3 regions of the Streptomyces sp. SGAir0957 genome follow, and region 1 is predicted to be linked to each of the others. Evidence: riboswitches for the same ligand, from Rfam matches in the RefSeq annotation. Region 1 holds a riboswitch; each other region holds the start of a gene.
The links. Region 1 has a riboswitch for thiamine pyrophosphate ahead of thiC (phosphomethylpyrimidine synthase ThiC). Riboswitches for the same ligand answer to the same signal wherever they lie in the genome.
Positions count from the first base shown of each region.

Region 2: linked by a shared signal. The riboswitch ahead of thiO (glycine oxidase ThiO) and the one ahead of thiC (phosphomethylpyrimidine synthase ThiC) in region 1 are both predicted to bind thiamine pyrophosphate.
Region 3: linked by a shared signal. The riboswitch ahead of C1N81_RS16700 (thiamine ABC transporter substrate-binding protein) and the one ahead of thiC (phosphomethylpyrimidine synthase ThiC) in region 1 are both predicted to bind thiamine pyrophosphate.

Region 1 covers NZ_CP027293.1:4,342,256-4,347,853, forward strand. Annotated here, with positions in the region: gene C1N81_RS24250 (IclR family transcriptional regulator) at 1-654, shown strand, start outside; gene C1N81_RS24255 (SsgA family sporulation/cell division regulator) at 755-1,219, shown strand; gene C1N81_RS24260 (YibE/F family protein) at 1,280-2,635, opposite strand; TPP riboswitch at 2,706-2,869, shown strand; gene thiC (phosphomethylpyrimidine synthase ThiC) at 2,862-4,640, shown strand; gene C1N81_RS24270 (hypothetical protein) at 4,706-5,590, opposite strand.
Region 2 covers NZ_CP027293.1:6,099,835-6,105,432, forward strand. Annotated here, with positions in the region: gene pknB (Stk1 family PASTA domain-containing Ser/Thr kinase) at 1-664, opposite strand, end outside; gene C1N81_RS32420 (thiazole synthase) at 748-1,542, opposite strand; gene thiS (sulfur carrier protein ThiS) at 1,544-1,744, opposite strand; gene thiO (glycine oxidase ThiO) at 1,741-2,928, opposite strand; TPP riboswitch at 2,926-3,039, opposite strand; gene C1N81_RS32435 (NAD(P)/FAD-dependent oxidoreductase) at 3,200-4,432, shown strand; gene C1N81_RS32440 (Rv2175c family DNA-binding protein) at 4,513-4,878, shown strand; gene thiE (thiamine phosphate synthase) at 4,951-5,598, shown strand.
Region 3 covers NZ_CP027293.1:2,650,299-2,655,896, reverse strand. Annotated here, with positions in the region: gene C1N81_RS16715 (NUDIX hydrolase) at 1-237, shown strand, start outside; gene C1N81_RS16710 (TIGR02391 family protein) at 734-1,594, opposite strand; gene rlmN (23S rRNA (adenine(2503)-C(2))-methyltransferase RlmN) at 2,079-3,185, shown strand; TPP riboswitch at 3,216-3,335, shown strand; gene C1N81_RS16700 (thiamine ABC transporter substrate-binding protein) at 3,415-4,503, shown strand; gene C1N81_RS16695 (ABC transporter permease) at 4,479-5,598, shown strand, end outside.

The DNA of each region.
Region 1 (5,598 bases):
CGGGAGGCCGGAGTCGCCCTCCCCACCGCTTACCACCTGCTGCGCACGCTGACGCATGAGGGTTATCTCCGCAGGGACAGAGGCGTCTTCCTGTTCGGGGACGCGGTGGAGCGGCTGAGCAGCCGTGGAGCCCAGCAAAATCGTCGCATCATGATCACCGACGCGCTGCGCCACTGGCGGGACACGCTCGGCGTGCCCGTCTACTTCGCGCTCTACCGCGACGGCGAGATCGAGATCGTCGCCGTAGCCGACACCCCGGCCAGTCCGGCCGTCGAGGAGTGGGCCGACTTCACCGCGACCGGGCACGCCCACGCGATCGGCCAGTGCCTGCTCTCCCAGCTCGGCGAGGAGGCCCGCCGGGACCATCTCGACCGCCATCCGGCCCGCGCCCTCACTCCGTACTCGGTACGGGACGACCGGACGCTGCTGCGCAAGCTGCGGACCGTGGGTCGGATGGAGCCGCTGATCGAGCGCCAGGAGTATGCGCTGGGCACGGCCTGCGCCGCGTTCCCGGTCACCATCGGCTCGACCGCGGCGACCGTGGCCATCTCCCTTCCCGCACATCAGGCGGACCGGCTGCTGCCCCTCGCACGCCGGCTGCAGGACGAGATCGGCAACCTCGTAGGGACACTCGCCTTCTCTATCAGCATCTGAAAACTCACTCCTTGTAATTAAGTGTGTACGTTGAGCAAGATGCCAGCAGCGTCAGGAAGGTCATTCCTGGCCAATCGACGTCACATTGACGGGGTAGGCGATGCGCGAGTCGGTACAAGCAGTGCAAGCAGAGGTCATGATGAGCTTCCTCGTCTCCGAGGAGCTGTCGTTCCGCATCCCGGTGGAGCTCCGGTACGAGTCCGCCGATCCGTATGCGGTACGCCTCACGTTCCATCTCCCTGGTGACGCGCCCGTGACCTGGGCATTCGGCAGGGAGCTCCTCGTCGACGGGGTCAACGGGGCCACCGGTGACGGCGACGTCCGGATCATGCCCGTGGAGAACGCGGGAGGCGGCGCCGACGAGTTGCCGGTGGACGTGCACATCCGGCTGCAAGTGGGCGGTGATCACGCGCTGTTCCGGGCCGGGGTCGCCCCGCTCGTCGCGTTCCTCGACCGCACGGACAAGCTCGTCCCCCTCGGACAGGAACAGGCCCTGGCCGACTACGAGGCCGAACTCGACGAGGCGCTCGACCGGATTCTCGCCGAGGAGCAGAACGCGGGCTGACCCGGCAGTCGACGACGTGACGCCTGTGCGGCGCGGTGCACCCGAGCCGTTCCGCGCCGCTCAGCGCTTGCGTCGTCGGCCTCCACCACCGCGTCCCGGAGCGGTCCGCGCAGGCTTGCCGGGCATCGGACGGTCGGCCGAGACCACGAGGGCGGCCAGCGCGGTGGTCACCGGCACCGCCGCCACCAGGCCGATCGAACCGACCAGCGTGCGCACGATCTCCTCGGCCACCAGCTCGCTGTTGGCCACGTCGACCACGCTGCTCTGCGCGATCGAGAACAGCAGGAGCAGCGGCAGCGCCGCGCCCGCGTACGCCAGGACCAGGGTGTTGACGACGGACGCGATGTGGTCGCGGCCGATCCGGATGCCCGCCCGGTACAGGCCGCGCCAGCCCATCGTCGGGTTGGCCTCGTGCAGCTCCCACACCGCCGACGTCTGCGTGACCGTCACGTCGTCCAGGACCCCGAGCGAACCGATGATGACGCCCGCGAGCAGCAGACCGCTCATGTCGATGTCCGGGTAGAGCCCGTGGATCAGGCCGGTGTTGTCGTCCGTGTTGCCCGTCAGCGCGGCCCAGCCGATGAAGAGCGACCCCAACAGCCCGATGAGCAGCAGCGATACGAGGGTGCCCAGGACGGCGACCGAGGTACGGGCCGTCAGGCCATGGCACATGTAGAGCGCGATCAGCATGATCGCGCTCGCCCCGACGACCGCCACGACCAACGGGTTCGAGCCCTGGAGGATCGCCGGGAGGATGAACAGGGTCAGCACCAGGAAGCTGACCGCGAGCGCGACCAGCGCCATGACGCCGCGCATGCGGCCCACCACCACGACGACCAGGGCGAAGATCCCGGCGAGGAGCGCCATGGGGAGCTTGCGGTTCACATCGGTGACCGAGTACTGCAACTCCTTGGGAGCGTCCGGCGCGTAGGCGACGATCACCCTCTGGCCCTCGCGCAGTTGCCGTGGCGAGTCCGGCTGGATGATCTCCGTGAACGTACGGCCCGTGTCCTTGCCGGTGTCGACCCGGATCGTCGCCTTCTCACAGGTACCCGAGGACGGGTTCTGCGTCGACGTGCCCGAGGGGTCCTGGGTGGCGGAGCCCGTCGCGTTCACGGACTTGCAGTCCACCTTCTCGACCTCGGCGACCGTGGCCTGCTGCGTCTGCCGGTCGAAGCCGACGCCGGTGCGCTCGTGCTCAGGAGCGCCGCCGGGCCACAGCACCACGAGACCGACGACGACGGCCATGGAGAACGGCACCAGGATCGCCGCGATGACCTTGCGCAGATGCTGTGAGACGGGGGCGGCGGGGCCATGACTGTGAGAGTGGCCGTGCCCGCCAGGTCCGTGCCCTGATGGACCCTCTCCATGCGGAGGTTGGGGCGGCGGAGGCGGAGGCTGCTGCGTCGTGGTCACCGCCCGATCATCGCAAGAACGACAGGGGCCCTCTGTTCAACGCGTCCGAAGTGACGCTAGCGTGGAGGCACTTTGCACACGCGGGAGCTCGGAGCACCGGGCTGAGAGGGCGCTGACCTTCGTCCATGCGGTTTCACGTGAAACAGCGTGAAACGCCGCCGACGAACACCGCTGCGTCGACCGCCGAACCTGTTACCGGGTAATGCCGGCGTAGGGAGTAGGTCTCATGACCACAACGGACGCACGCACGCCTGCCTCCAACGGCTCTGAGCCGGAGGCCGGGAAGTCCATCGGCTGGCACAAGGGGTACATCCGGGGCTCGCGCCCCGACCTCAACGTGCCGGTCCGCCAGGTGCACCTCACCAACGGCCAGGCCGTCACGCTGTACGACACCTCCGGCCCGTACACCGACCCCACCGTCGACACCGACGTGCGCAGGGGGCTCGCCCCGCTCCGGGAGAACTGGATCATCGCCCGCGGTGACACCGAGGAGTACGCGGGCCGCCCCGCCCGCCCCGAGGACGACGGCATCAAGCACACCTCGCCGCGCGGCGGGCTGCGCAACCTCGACGCGGTCTTCCCAGGCCGCCCTCGTCAGCCGCGCCGCGGCAGGACCGGCGAGCCCGTGACCCAGCTCGCGTACGCCAGGCGGGGCGAGATCACCCCGGAGATGGAGTACGTGGCCATCCGGGAGAACGTCGCCCCTGAGGTCGTCCGTGACGAGATCGCGGCAGGCCGCGCGGTGCTGCCCGCCAACGTGAACCACCCGGAGATCGAGCCGATGATCATCGGCAAGCGGTTCCTGGTGAAGGTCAACGCCAACATCGGCAACTCCGCCGTCACCTCGTCCATCGAGGAGGAAGTGGAGAAGATGACGTGGGCGACCCGCTGGGGCGCCGACACCGTCATGGACCTCTCCACCGGCCGCAACATCCACACCACGCGCGAATGGGTCCTGCGCAACTCCCCCGTCCCCATCGGCACCGTGCCGCTCTACCAGGCTCTCGAAAAGGTCGACGGCAAGGCCGAGGAACTGACCTGGGAGATCTACAAGGACACCGTCATCGAGCAGGCCGAACAAGGCGTGGACTACATGACGGTCCACGCCGGAGTCCGGCTCCCGTACGTCCCGCTGACCGCCAACCGCAAGACCGGCATCGTCTCGCGCGGCGGCTCGATCATGGCCGCGTGGTGTCTCGCACACCACAGGGAGAGCTTCCTCTACGAGCACTTCGAGGAGCTCTGCGACATCCTCGCCGCGTACGACGTCACGTACTCGCTCGGCGACGGGCTGCGCCCCGGCTCGATCGCGGACGCCAACGACGAGGCTCAGTTCGCCGAGCTCAGGACACTCGGCGAACTGAACTCGATCGCCAAGCGGCACGGCGTCCAGACCATGATCGAGGGGCCGGGCCACGTCCCGATGCACAAGATCAAGGAGAACATCGACCTCCAGCAGGAGATCTGCGAGGAGGCCCCGTTCTACACGCTCGGCCCGCTGACCACGGACGTCGCTCCGGCGTATGACCACATCACGTCCGGAATCGGCGCCGCGATGATCGCCTGGTGGGGCACGGCGATGCTCTGCTACGTCACCCCCAAGGAACACCTCGGCCTGCCCAACCGCGACGACGTGAAGACCGGCGTCATCACGTACAAGATCGCGGCGCACGCGGCGGACCTCGCCAAGGGGCACCCCGGAGCGCAGGACTGGGACGACGCACTCTCGGACGCCCGCTTCGAGTTCCGGTGGGAGGACCAGTTCAATCTGGCCCTCGACCCGGACACGGCCCGCGAGTTCCACGACGAGACGCTCCCCGCCGAACCGGCGAAGACGGCGCACTTCTGCTCGATGTGCGGCCCGAAGTTCTGCTCGATGAAGATCTCGCAGGACATCCGTCGCGAGCACGGCACCACGCAGGCCGAGGTCGAGGCCGGTATGGAGCAGAAGTCGAAGGAGTTCGCCGAGGCGGGCAATCGCGTCTACCTGCCGCTCGCCAACTGACCGGCGAGCGCGGATGACGACGGGCTCGGGGCCACACCGTGCACCCCGAGCCCCTTGTCCCCGGCTCAGTCCGGCTGGTGCTCGGGGCCCCCGAAGTCCGGGCTGGAGAAGTCCGGACTGGAGAACCCGGCACGCTGCCCCGTGGCGGTACCGCCGCCGTCGGGGCTGCTGAACCCGGGCCTGTTGTAGCCGAGCTGGGGCATACGGCCGGTGGAGCCGCCGCCCCTGCCGCCGCTCAGCGAACCGCCGCCCAGGGCGGTCCGGGCCTGGGCGTCCCGCAGGAACGGCAGGATGCCCCGCTCGAGAAGCGCCTCGGCCCAGGCTTCCCTGGCGCGCGCCACCTCCTTGTTGGCTTCGCCGTGGGCGCTTGCCTGCAGCGAGGTCGACCCGTTGCGCAGGGCCGTCAGGAGCAGGCAGACCGCGGCGACGAGGATGCCCGCCGCGGTGAGCGCGCCGAAGACCCAGCCGACGGACAGCAGGGTGCCGGCGAAGTCGGGCTGCGGGTTGAGCATCTTCAGGATGTAGCCGACCAGCAGGAAGATGGCGGCCGCGGTCCCGGCGAGGACCGGGGCGAGGACGACGGCGACCGCGGCGACGCCGGGTCCCGTGGTCTCCGCGACCTCGCCCACCCTGGCGGCGAAACCGATGGAGCTGGAGCCGCCGGACTCGGCCGAGCTGGAGGAGCCTCCTTCACGTAGCGGACGGACGGGTTGCGGAGCGGCGCGCAGCTCGTCGCGGACCTTGGTGTACTGCTCGTACTCGGTGGCTGCCGCCGTGCTGATCAGTGCGGCGGCGTTCAGTGCCATGGTGCGCAGTTGTTCGGGGTTGAGCCGCTGGCCCACGGCGGCGAGATCAGGCCGGTTGGGTGCGGTACGCAGCGCCTCATCGAGGATCCGCTCGAACTCGGGGCGGTCCTCGTTCAGCAAATGCGGAGCGCTGTTCATGTGCATCCCCCGAT
Region 2 (5,598 bases), 1.8 Mb from region 1:
CCGCGGTGTCGCCGCTGTGCGGCTTGTCGCCCGTCAGCATCTCGTAGAGGACCACGCCGCACGCGTAGACGTCCACGCCCGGTGTGGCGACGTTGTCCTCGATCTGCTCCGGGGCCAGGTACGAGACCGTGCCGAGCAGGGTGCCGGTGGTGTTCGTGACCGTGTCCACCGCCCGGACGAGGCCGAAGTCCGCCACCTTCACCCGGCCGTCGTCCCCTATGAGGATGTTCTCCGGCTTCATGTCCCGGTGCACGAAACCCGCGCGGTGCGCCGCCCCGAGCGCGGCGAGGACCGGCTCCAGGATGTCGAGCGCCGCACGGGGGCGCAGGGCGCCCCGGTCGCGCAGTACGTCACGCAGCGTGCAGCCCGCGATGTACTCCATCGCCAGATAGACGTACGCGCCCTCGGCGCCCTGGTCGAAGACGCCCACGACGTTCGGGTGGTCCAGGCGGGCCACCGACTTGGCCTCGCGGATGAAGCGCTCCACGAACGTCACGTCCGTGGCGAGCGACGGGTGCATCACCTTGAGCGCGAGCACGCGGTCCAGTCGGGTGTCCACGGCCCGGTAGACCGTGGCCATCCCGCCGACCGCGATCCGTGCGTCGATGCGGTACCGGCCGTCGAGCACATGCCCGAGCAACGGGTCCTGAAGGGTCGTGTCCACGCAGGCGAGTGTACGAGGAGTGACTGACAGAGCCCGTTCCCGCTGCGGGACCGGGCCCGTACTGCAGCAGAGCTGTGACCGTCTCAGAAGGCCGGGCGCTCCGGGTCGAGACGGGCCCGGCCCTCGGTGGGCGAGGAGGCCTCGGCGAAGTGGCGCCGGGGGATGCGGCCCGCCCGGTGCGCGAGACGGCCCGCCTCCACCGCGTGCCGCATGCCCTCGGCCATGAGCACCGGCTCCTGGGCGCGGGTCACCGCCGAGGCGAGCATCACACCCGCGCAGCCCAGCTCCATGGCGAGCGCGACGTCGGACGCCGTGCCCGCGCCCGCGTCCAGGATCACCGGCACGCGCGCGTGCTCGACGATCAGCTCGAAGTTGTGCGGGTTGCGGATGCCGAGGCCCGAACCGATGGGGGAGCCGAGCGGCATGATCGCCGCGCAGCCCACGTCCTCCAGCTTGCGCGCCAGGACCGGGTCGTCGTTCGTGTAGGGGAGGACGGTGAAGCCGTCGTCCACCAGGGTTTCCGCCGCCTCCAGCGTTTCTATCGGGTCGGGGAGGAGGGTTCGTTCGTCCGCGATCACTTCCAGTTTGATCAGGTTCGTGTTCAGGGCTTCGCGGGCCAGGCGGGCCGTCAGGGTCGCTTCTCCCGCTGTATAGCAGCCCGCCGTGTTCGGCAGTACCTGGATGTTCAGCTTCTCCAGGACCGAGAGGACCGAGCCGTGCACGGTCGCGTTCACGCGGCGCATCGCCACGGTGGTGAGTTCGGTGCCCGACGCGGTCAGCGCGCGTTCCAGGACGTCCAGGCTCGGGGCGCCGCCCGTGCCCATGATCAGGCGGGAGGAGTAGGTCGTGTCTCCCAGGATGAAAGCGTCGTCCGCCATGTCAGCCTCCTTGCACCGCGGTGAGGACCTCCACGCGGTCGCCTTCGTTCAGTTCTGTCGCCTGCCAGCGGGTGCGCGGGACGACCGTCTCGTTCAGGGCGGCCGCCACGCCGGAGTGGGCGGTCGTGAGCGTGGTCACGAGCGTGGCGAGGGTGGTTCCGGCCGTCACCGCTCGTGGCTCGCCGTTCAGGGTCACGTTCATGCGGGCTGCTCCGAGGTGGCCAGGGCGGGGGCGGGCGCCGCCGGGAAACGGTCCGGGGCGAAGGGGGCCGCTTCCGGCGGGAGTTCACCCGTCGTCAGGGCGTGGGCCATCGCGTCGCCCGTGACCGGGGTCAGCAGCACTCCGTTGCGGTAGTGGCCCGTCGCCAGGAGGAGGCCGGGCAGGGCCGTCGGGCCGAGGAGCGGGGCGTTGTCCGGGGAGCCCGGGCGCAGGCCCGCGCAGGTCTCCGTCAGCGGGAGTTCCGTGATGCCGGGGACCAGTTCGTGGGCGTCGCGCAGGAGTTCGTAGACGCCGCCCGCCGTGACCGTCGTGTCCCAGCCGAGCTCCTCGCTGGTGGCGCCCACGACGAGTTCGCCGTTGACCCTCGGCACCAGGTACAGGTGGCTGCCGCGGACCACCGCGCGGATCGTGCGGCTGAGGAACGGCGCGTACCGCGGCGGCACCGTCAGGCGCAGGACCTGGCCCTTCACCGGGCGGACCGGTGGGCGCACCTCGTCCGGGACGCCGGGGAGCGAGGCGCTGTGGCTGCCCGTCGCCAGGACCGTCTGACCGGCTGTCAGGGCGGTGCCGTCGGTCAGGGTCACGCCCTGCGCTCTGTCCTGGATCACTGAGAGGCGTTCGGCCCTCTGGCGGTGGAAGGTCACCCCCGCGCGTTCGCAGGCCGTCACAAGGGCGCTCGCGAGTCTTCTCGGGTCGATCTGGTGGTCGCCGTCGACCCGCAGGCCCCCGCGCACGCCCGGTGCGAGCATCGGCTCCAGGCGGCGGCACTCGCGGCCCGACAGCCATACGGACTCCAGGCCCGACTTCCGCTGGAACGCGTGCAGTTCGCGCAGGTGCGCCCGGTCGTCCGCGTCCAGGGCGACCGCGAGCGTGCCGCACGCGCGGTAGCCGAGGTCCTGGCCGCTCGCCTCGGACAGCTCCGCCGCGAACCGCGGATAGCGGCGCGCCGACTCGACGTTCAGAGCGAGCAGCGTCTGCTCGCCGTAGTGCAGTTCGGTGACCGCGGCCAGCATTCCGGCCGCGACCTGGGCGGCCCCGCCGCCCGGTCCGGGGTCCACGACCGCGACCGACAGGCCGCGCTGCGCGGTCCGCCACGCCGTGACGAGACCGATGATGCCGCCCCCGACGACCAGTACGTCGGTGGCTTCGGTGGGAATACGCGACATGGGCGTCCAGCCCCTCCCTTCGCCGGCATGACCCGGATCAGGTTCGTACGGTCGGAGGCCGCTCCAGCCTCCCTCTCAGCCCGCTGCGTACGGGCTCCCGCGAGTGCTCTACGTCGGTCACTCTAACTCTTGGGCGCGAGCCGCAGTAAGTACGGGCGCAGGTGCGGACGGCGGCTTGATCTCTAAACCAGTGACACGTGTGCAGGACGTCACGGCGCGGGAGTGGCCCGCACCGCTGACCGACGCAAGATCAGATGCCTAAGGTGATCCGGTGAGCGAGCAACCGAGCGGCAACGGGACATCTCAGGGGCGACGGCACGTCGTCATCGTCGGCGCGGGGATGGCCGGCGTGCAGACCGCCGTGGCCCTGCGCGAACAGGGCTTCGCGGGCGACGTCACGCTGATCGGCGCCGAACCCCATCCGCCCTACGACCGGCCGCCGCTCTCCAAGGCCGTCCTGCTCGGCAAGGCCGACGGGTCCGCCTTCGACGTGGACTTCGCCGCCCTGGGCGTCACCGTCGAGCTGGGGCGCGAGGTCACCGGTGTGCGGCCCGCCGATCATGAGCTCGACACCGCCGGCGGGCCCGTCTCCTACGACGTCCTGGTCGTCGCCACCGGTGCCGAACCCGTCCGGCTGCCCGGCGCCGACGCCGTCCCCGGCGTGCATCTGCTGCGCACCCTCGACGACGCCGAGCGGCTGCGGCCCGTCCTCGCCGAGCAGCGCGACGTGGTGGTCGTGGGCGCCGGGTGGATCGGCGCCGAGTTCGCCACCGCGGCCCGCGAGGCCGGCTGCCGCGTCACCGTCGTGGAGGCCGCCGGGCGGCCGCTGGCCGGGGCGCTGCCCGCCGAGATCGCCGCGCCCATGTCGGCCTGGTACGCCGACGCCGGGGCCCACCTGCGCACCCACGCGCGCGTGGAGCACATCGAGCCCGGGTTCGTGGCCCTGGACGACGGGACGCGGCTGCCCGCCGGAGCCGTCGTCATCGGCATCGGGGCCCGGCCCGCCACCGGCTGGCTGGCCGGTTCCGGGATCGACCTGGGCGAGCACCGGGAGGTCGTCGCCGACGCCGGGCTGCGGACCTCCGTGCCCGATGTCTACGCCGTCGGGGACTGCTCCTCCTTCCCCTCGGCGCGCTACGGCGAGCGCCTGCTCGTCCACCACTGGGACAACGCCTTGCAGGGGCCCCGGACCGTCGCGGCGAACATCATCGGCGAGACACCGGCCGTGTACGACCCCGTGCCCTACTTCTGGTCCGAGCAGTTCGGGCGGTTCGTGCAGTACGCGGGGCACCACCGTGCCGCCGACACGACCGTGTGGCGCGGGGACCCGGCCGGTGCGGCCTGGTCCGTGTGCTGGCTGCGCGAGGGGGCCCTGGTGGCCGTCCTGGCCGTCGGCAAGCCCCGCGACCTCGCCCAGGGGCGCAAACTCATCGAGGCGGGCACCGTGCTCGACCCGGAGCTGCTGGCCGATCCCGCCCGGCCGCTGAAGTCCGCCGCGGCCTGAGGCGCCGCCGCGGCCGTAAAAACACCTGGTCAGCCCGGTCCGGCTTTCCGACTGTCAGTCCTAGATGGCACGCTTGTCCTGTGACCGAGATTGACGCAAAGACCGATGCTCTCGTCCCCGACTGGCTCACCCTTCCCGACATCGCCGAGCGGCTCGGCGTCGAGGTGACGCGCGTGCGCCAGCTGGTGAAGGAGGGCCAGGTGATCGCTGTACGCCGCGGTGAGAACCGGGCGCTGCACGTGCCCGCCGCCTTCATCGACGGCGACAAGATCGTCAAGGGCCTCACCGGCACCCTGACGCTCCTGCGGGACGACGGCTTCAGCGACGAAGAGATGCTGGAGTGGCTCTTCACCCCCGACCCGACCCTGCCGGGCACGCCCGCGCAGGCCCTGAGCGAGAATCGCGGCACGGAGGTGAAGCGCCGCGCCCAGGCGCTCGCCGTCTGACCTGACAACCGTCCGGTGTGCGTGCCACGCGCGCGTGGCACGCACACCACGACCATCAACGGGGGATGTCCCATGGCCGACCCGCAGCGCGCCCTGCTCGCCGATGCCCGGCTCTACCTGTGCACCGACGCCCGCAAGCGCCAGGGCGACCTGCCGGAGTTCCTCGACGCCGTGCTCGCGGGCGGCGTGGACATCGTGCAGCTGCGGGACAAGGGCATGGAGGCCGGTGAGGAGCTGGAGCACCTCGCCGTGTTCGCCGACGCGGCCCGCCGCCACGGCAAGCTCTTCGCGGTCAACGACCGGGCGGACGTCGCGCACGCGAGCGGCTCGGACGTGCTCCACCTCGGCCAGGGCGACCTGCCCGTCCCCGCGGCCCGCGCCCTCCTGGGCGACGACGTCCTCATAGGCCGCTCCACGCACGCCGACGCGGAGGCCGACGCGGCCGCCTTCCAGGAAGGCGTGGACTACTTCTGCACCGGTCCGTGCTGGCCGACACCGACGAAGCCGGGCCGCCACGCGCCCGGCCTGGACCTCGTGCGGCACACCGCCGCCCTCGGGACCGACCGCCCCTGGTTCGCCATCGGCGGCATCGACCTGGGGAACCTGGATCAGGTCCTGGAGGCCGGGGCCCGTCGCGTCGTCGTCGTCCGCGCCCTCACCGAGGCCGACGACCCCGGGGCCGCCGCGGCCGAGTTCGCCAAGCGCCTGCGTTCGATCTGA
Region 3 (5,598 bases), 1.7 Mb from region 1:
GTGTACAAGAACATGACGATCGGGGTCGTGGCCCTGGTCTTCCGGTGCCGGCCGGACGGTGGACACGAACAGCTCTCGGACGAGTCGACCGCGGTGACCTGGCTTGCCCCGGATGAAGCCATGGCCTCGATGAGTGAGGCCTACAGCGTCCGCATCGCAGATGCCCTGACCGACGAGTTGGCGCCCCACATCCGAACCCATGATGGCCGCAACCTCACCGTCCCGGACGCCACCTAGTCCAACTGCCCGGGGCCAGAGAGCTGTTACGAGTTTCTCTACCTCATCAAGCACCCGGCTGCGCTCCGCTCCGCCGGGCGGGCTTCCCGGCTCCGCTCGGGGCTGCGCTCATGCCTTCGGCCCGCGCTGCCCCGGCTGCGCCGACGCCCGCCCACAGTGGATAGGCCCGGAGGTCATGAGGCGAGCACCCGACGACTTCGGCCCACGGTCACAGACGATGCCTCCGGCGGGGGATCGGCCGGCACCGGGTGGGAGGGGGCGCCGTTCCCGGCCGCAGGCCCGTGCGTGGTGAGCGTGGTGGGCTCCCATCCCGTCCACCATCGACCCAGGCAGAGCCGAGCAGACGCGGCCCATGGCGTCCAGGTCGTTCGTACAGTGGCGCGCTCCACCTGGACGCCATGAACCACGCCCGCTCCACGGTGTGTGGGTCGACGGCGGACGGGATGGGAGCTGGGGAGAGTGGGGGTGCATGGCTGTGAGGCTCAGCCTGTATCGATCACGGGGAGTTCAGTCGCTGAGAAGCCAGGTCCAGGCGGCGTAGTAGCAGGCTTCCAAAGGCAACCGCTTCGTAAGCTTCGGCCTCCTCTTCCTTGGGCGGGTTGCCATGAGCCCGAGGGTTTCGCAGGCCAGCCATGGCCCCCATATATAGAAACTTAAATCCCGCCTGCTCACTCTGGCCCGACATTCCATGAGATTTTCGCACGTCTAAACCCGCATCCGAGAACGCTTTAGCCATTAGCGATTGCCCTGATTCGGATAGCTCGCCTGTTACCTTTTGGACCCGGAATTCGATGTGACGGAAAACCGCAAGGACGGCCTGTGTGAAGTGGCCGTCGGCCCAGAGTTCGCCAGCCGCAGAAATCACCTCCGGGTGCATTCCGTCGAGCGTGCGACCCATGCGTAGGGTGTCAGATCTAAGGATGAAATCCTCGCGCCTACGCCAATAATCGGTAATACTTCGAGTCCCGGAAAAGAAGCGAATCCTGCTGTCGACCGACATTCCTGCAGGCACATACATGTCCCAGCCGCCGCTCCTAGATGCGCCGATACACCAGGGCTCAAGTTCCACAATCCCCATCAGGAAATCAACCGGATTGCGGAAGGTGAGTCCCGCAAGTGCAGACTTGACCCGATCGGTCTCCTCGGGGGTGATGCGTACTCGCCCCAAGGTCCATCGACTCTCTTCCCGCTCCTTCTCTGCAGCCTCCGCAAGGATCTCGAAGAAAACCCGCAAGATCGCGTCGGATCCGACGCAGTTGGCAACTCCTGCAAATGTCAGATGTACTTCGCCGATTGAGTTGCGGATGTTGATTTCTTCTGCGGTTTCTCTCGTAAGTCCAGAGGGCAATTCAAGCATGGCCTCGGGGAGTGACGTGCTAGACCTCTGAAGTAGCCGGTTCAGCTTTTTGGGGCTTAGCCAGCGGCCGTCTCTCTTGTGTGCCGTGAATAAAGACTGAAGGAGTAGCCTTCCGGAATCTCCGGCCGGTCGAGGGAATCCCTCGGGTAATTCGATTGAGATAGGCATCTTCTTCAGTTCCCCCTTGTGCGTCAATGTGTCGTTTTCTCCTGATATTGCCAGCAGTTGCCGCGGAAGCGATCGTGTATGGATACCCATGGCTTGAACGTCCTCATGCCCGTGCCTGGGGGGGCAATGCCGACGCGTTGCGGTAGACAGCCGAAACCGCCATCGGCCGAGGTGGATTGGGGTAGCACTGGCGCGGCCCGGGCCGTCCCTGGGCCGTCCGAGGCCGCTCACCAGTGACCAGCGGCGACCGACAGTGACAGGCGTCCAGCGCGACGACCCCAGGTCAGCCCCATCTATCTGCGACACTGGTACAGCCATGCCTAAGCCCGGAGAACTCACTTTCGTCGCCCCCCGCGGAGCCAAGAAGCCGCCGCGGCACCTTGCCGACCTTTCGCCCGCCGAGCGGAAGGAGGCTGTTGCCGCGATCGGTGAGAAGCCGTTCCGCGCCAAGCAGCTGTCGCAGCACTACTTCGCGCGGTACGCGCACGACCCCGCGGAGTGGACCGACATCCCCGCCGGTTCGCGGGAGAAGCTGCGGGAGGCGCTGCTGCCCGAGCTGATGACGGTCGTGCGGCATCTGTCGACCGACCAGGAGACCACGCGCAAGACGCTGTGGCGGCTGTTCGACGGGACGCTCGTCGAGTCCGTGCTCATGCGCTACCCGGACCGGGTCACCATGTGCATCTCGTCGCAGGCGGGATGCGGGATGAACTGCCCGTTCTGCGCGACGGGGCAGGCCGGGCTCGACCGGAACCTGTCGACCGGCGAGATCGTGCACCAGATCGTGGACGGGATGCGCGCGCTGCGGGACGGGGAGATCCCCGGTGGTCCCGCGCGGCTCAGCAACATCGTCTTCATGGGGATGGGCGAGCCGCTCGCCAACTACAAGCGGGTCGTCGGCGCCATCCGCGCGCTGACCGACCCCGAGCCGGACGGCCTGGGGCTGTCCCAGCGCGGCATCACCGTGTCGACGGTCGGGCTCGTGCCGGCCATTCACCGGTTCGCCGACGAGGGGTTCAAGTGCCGCCTCGCCATCTCGCTGCACGCGCCCGACGACGAGCTGCGCGACACCCTCGTACCGGTCAATACCCGGTGGAAGGTGCGCGAGGTCCTCGACGCCGGGTGGGAGTACGCCGCGAAGTCCGGGCGCCGGCTCTCGATCGAGTACGCGCTCATCCGCGACATCAACGATCAGGCGTGGCGTGGTGACCGGCTCGGCCGGCTGCTGCGGGGCAAGCCGGTACACGTCAATCTCATCCCGCTGAACCCGACGCCGGGGTCGAAGTGGACCGCGTCGCGGCCCGAGGACGAGAAGGCGTTCGTCGACGCGATCGCCGCGCACGGGGTGCCCGTGACCATCCGGGACACCCGTGGCCAGGAGATCGACGGGGCGTGCGGTCAGCTCGCCGCGACCGAGCGGTAGCCTGGGGCCGGCGGGAACAACTACATCTTCATATTCCGACAGGGGAGCGCCACAGCGCTGAGAGTGCGGCACCGGTTCCACACCGCAGGCCGCAGACCCTCTGAACCTCGCCCGGGTCATTCCGGGTAGGAAGTTCGGTCATCACTCATGCTGTTGCGCCCTGCCCGGGGACCTGTGAAGGCTCCGGGCGGGGCCGCGTCTTCTCCTGGTCATTCCAGGAGGAAAAACAATGAGCACCATCAGTAAGAGGACAAGCGTCGCCCTGGCCGTGGGGTTCGGGCTGGTCGCCCTCGCCGCCTGCGGGTCGTCCGGTGACGGCGGCTCCGGCGACTCGAAGACCGTCACCCTCGTCAGTCATGACTCCTGGGCCGTCTCCAAGAACGTGCTGAAGGACTTCGAGGAGAAGTCCGGGTACAAGGTGAGAGTCCTGAAGGACGGTGATGCCGGGCAGGCCGTCAACAAGGCGATCCTGTCCAGGGGCAATCCGCAGGGCGACGTGTTCTTCGGCGTCGACAACACGCTGTTGTCCCGGGCCGTCGACAACAAGATCTTCACCCCGTACAAGGCCAGGGGGATCGACCGGGTGCTGAGCGAGTTCCGGCTCGACGTCCTCGTCGGCAGGTACCAGGTCACGCCGGTCGACACCGGCGACATCTGCGTGAACTACGACAAGAAGTACTTCGAGCGGCACAAGCTGGCGCCGCCGTCCTCCTTCGCGGATCTCGTCGAGCCGCAGTACAAGAACCTGCTCGTCACCGAGAACGCGGCCACCTCCTCGCCCGGTCTCGGCTTTCTGCTCGGGACGGCCGCACAGTACGGCGAGGACGGCTGGCAGGGCTACTGGAAGAAGCTCGTGGCCAACGGGGTGAAGGTCGTCGACGGCTGGGACCAGGCCTACAACGAGGAGTTCAGCGGCAGCGCCGGCGGCAAGAAGGCGGGCGGCGACCGGCCGCTCGTCGTGTCGTACGCGTCCTCGCCGCCCGCCGAGGCGATCTACGCGGACCCGCAGCCGAAGACGTCGCCGGTCGGCGTGGCCACCAAGACGTGCTTCCAGCAGATCGAGTTCGCCGGGCTGCTCGACGGGGCGAAGAACGAGAAGGGCGGTCAGGCGCTGCTCGACTTCCTGATCTCGAAGGAGTTCCAGGAGGACATGCCGCTCAACATGTTCGTCGACCCGGTGACCGAGGACGCCCACGCGCCCGCCGAGTACACCAAGTACGCCGTACGGGTCGACGACCCCGCGTACATGAACATGCGCATGATCACGGACAATCGTGACAAGTGGGTCAAGTCGTGGACCTCGCTCGTAAGGAAGTGACGCGGGAGACCCCTGCGCGTACGTCCCGGCCCCGTCTCTCCGGGGACGCCGCGCGGCTCGGCCTCATGGTCGTGCCCGTGGCGTTCTTCGCCGTCTTCTTCGCCTATCCGGTCGTCGCCATCGTGCGCCGCGGGCTGCTCGTCGGCGGCGCCTGGCAGTTCGGCCGGATCGGGGACGTCCTCGGGGACGCGGACATCCGGCACGTCCTGTGGTTCACGGTGTGGCAGGCGCTCGCGTCGACGGCTCTGACGTTGCTGATCGCGTTGCCCGGCGCGTACGTGTTCGCGCGGCTCGACTTTCCCGGCAAGCAGATCCTGCGGGCGGTCGTGACCGTGCCGTTCGTGCTGCCGACCGTCGTCGTCGGGACGGCGTTCCTGGCGCTCGTCGGGCGGGGCGGGCTCCTCGACGAGCTGTGGGGAGTGCGGCTCGACACCACGGTCTGGGCGATCCTCGTCGCGCACGTCTTCTTCAACTACGCCGTCGTCGTGCGGACCGTGGGCGGGCTCTGGGGGCAGCTCGACCCGCGCCAGGAGGAGGCCGCGCGGATGCTCGGCGCCTCGCGGTTCGCGGCGTTCCGCAGGGTGACGCTGCCCGCGCTCGGTCCGGCCGTGGCCGCGGCGGGGCTGATGGTCTTCCTCTTCACGTTCACGTCGTTCGGGGTCGTGCAGATCCTCGGCGGGCCCGGCTACTCGACCCTCGAAGTCGAGATCTACCGGCAGACCGCGCAGATCTTCGACCTGTCGACGGCGGCCGTCCTCACGCTCGTGCAGTTCGTCGCGGTCGGGCTGATCCTCGGCGTGCACGCCTGGAGCGTGCGGCGCCGGGAGAGCGCGCTCCGGCTCGTCGACGCGGCGCACACGGCGCGCAAGCCGCGCGGGGCCGGGCAGTGGGCGCTGCTCGCCGGGGTCCTCGCCACCGTCGCCGTCCTGATCCTGCTGCCGCTCGGCGTGCTGATCCAGCGCTCGCTCGACGCACCGGGCGGATACGGGTTCGCGTACTACCGGGCGCTCGGCGACTCCGACGGCGGGACCTTCCTCGTAGCGCCGATCAATGCCGTCTGGAACTCCCTGGAGTACGCGCTCGCCGCCACCGGGA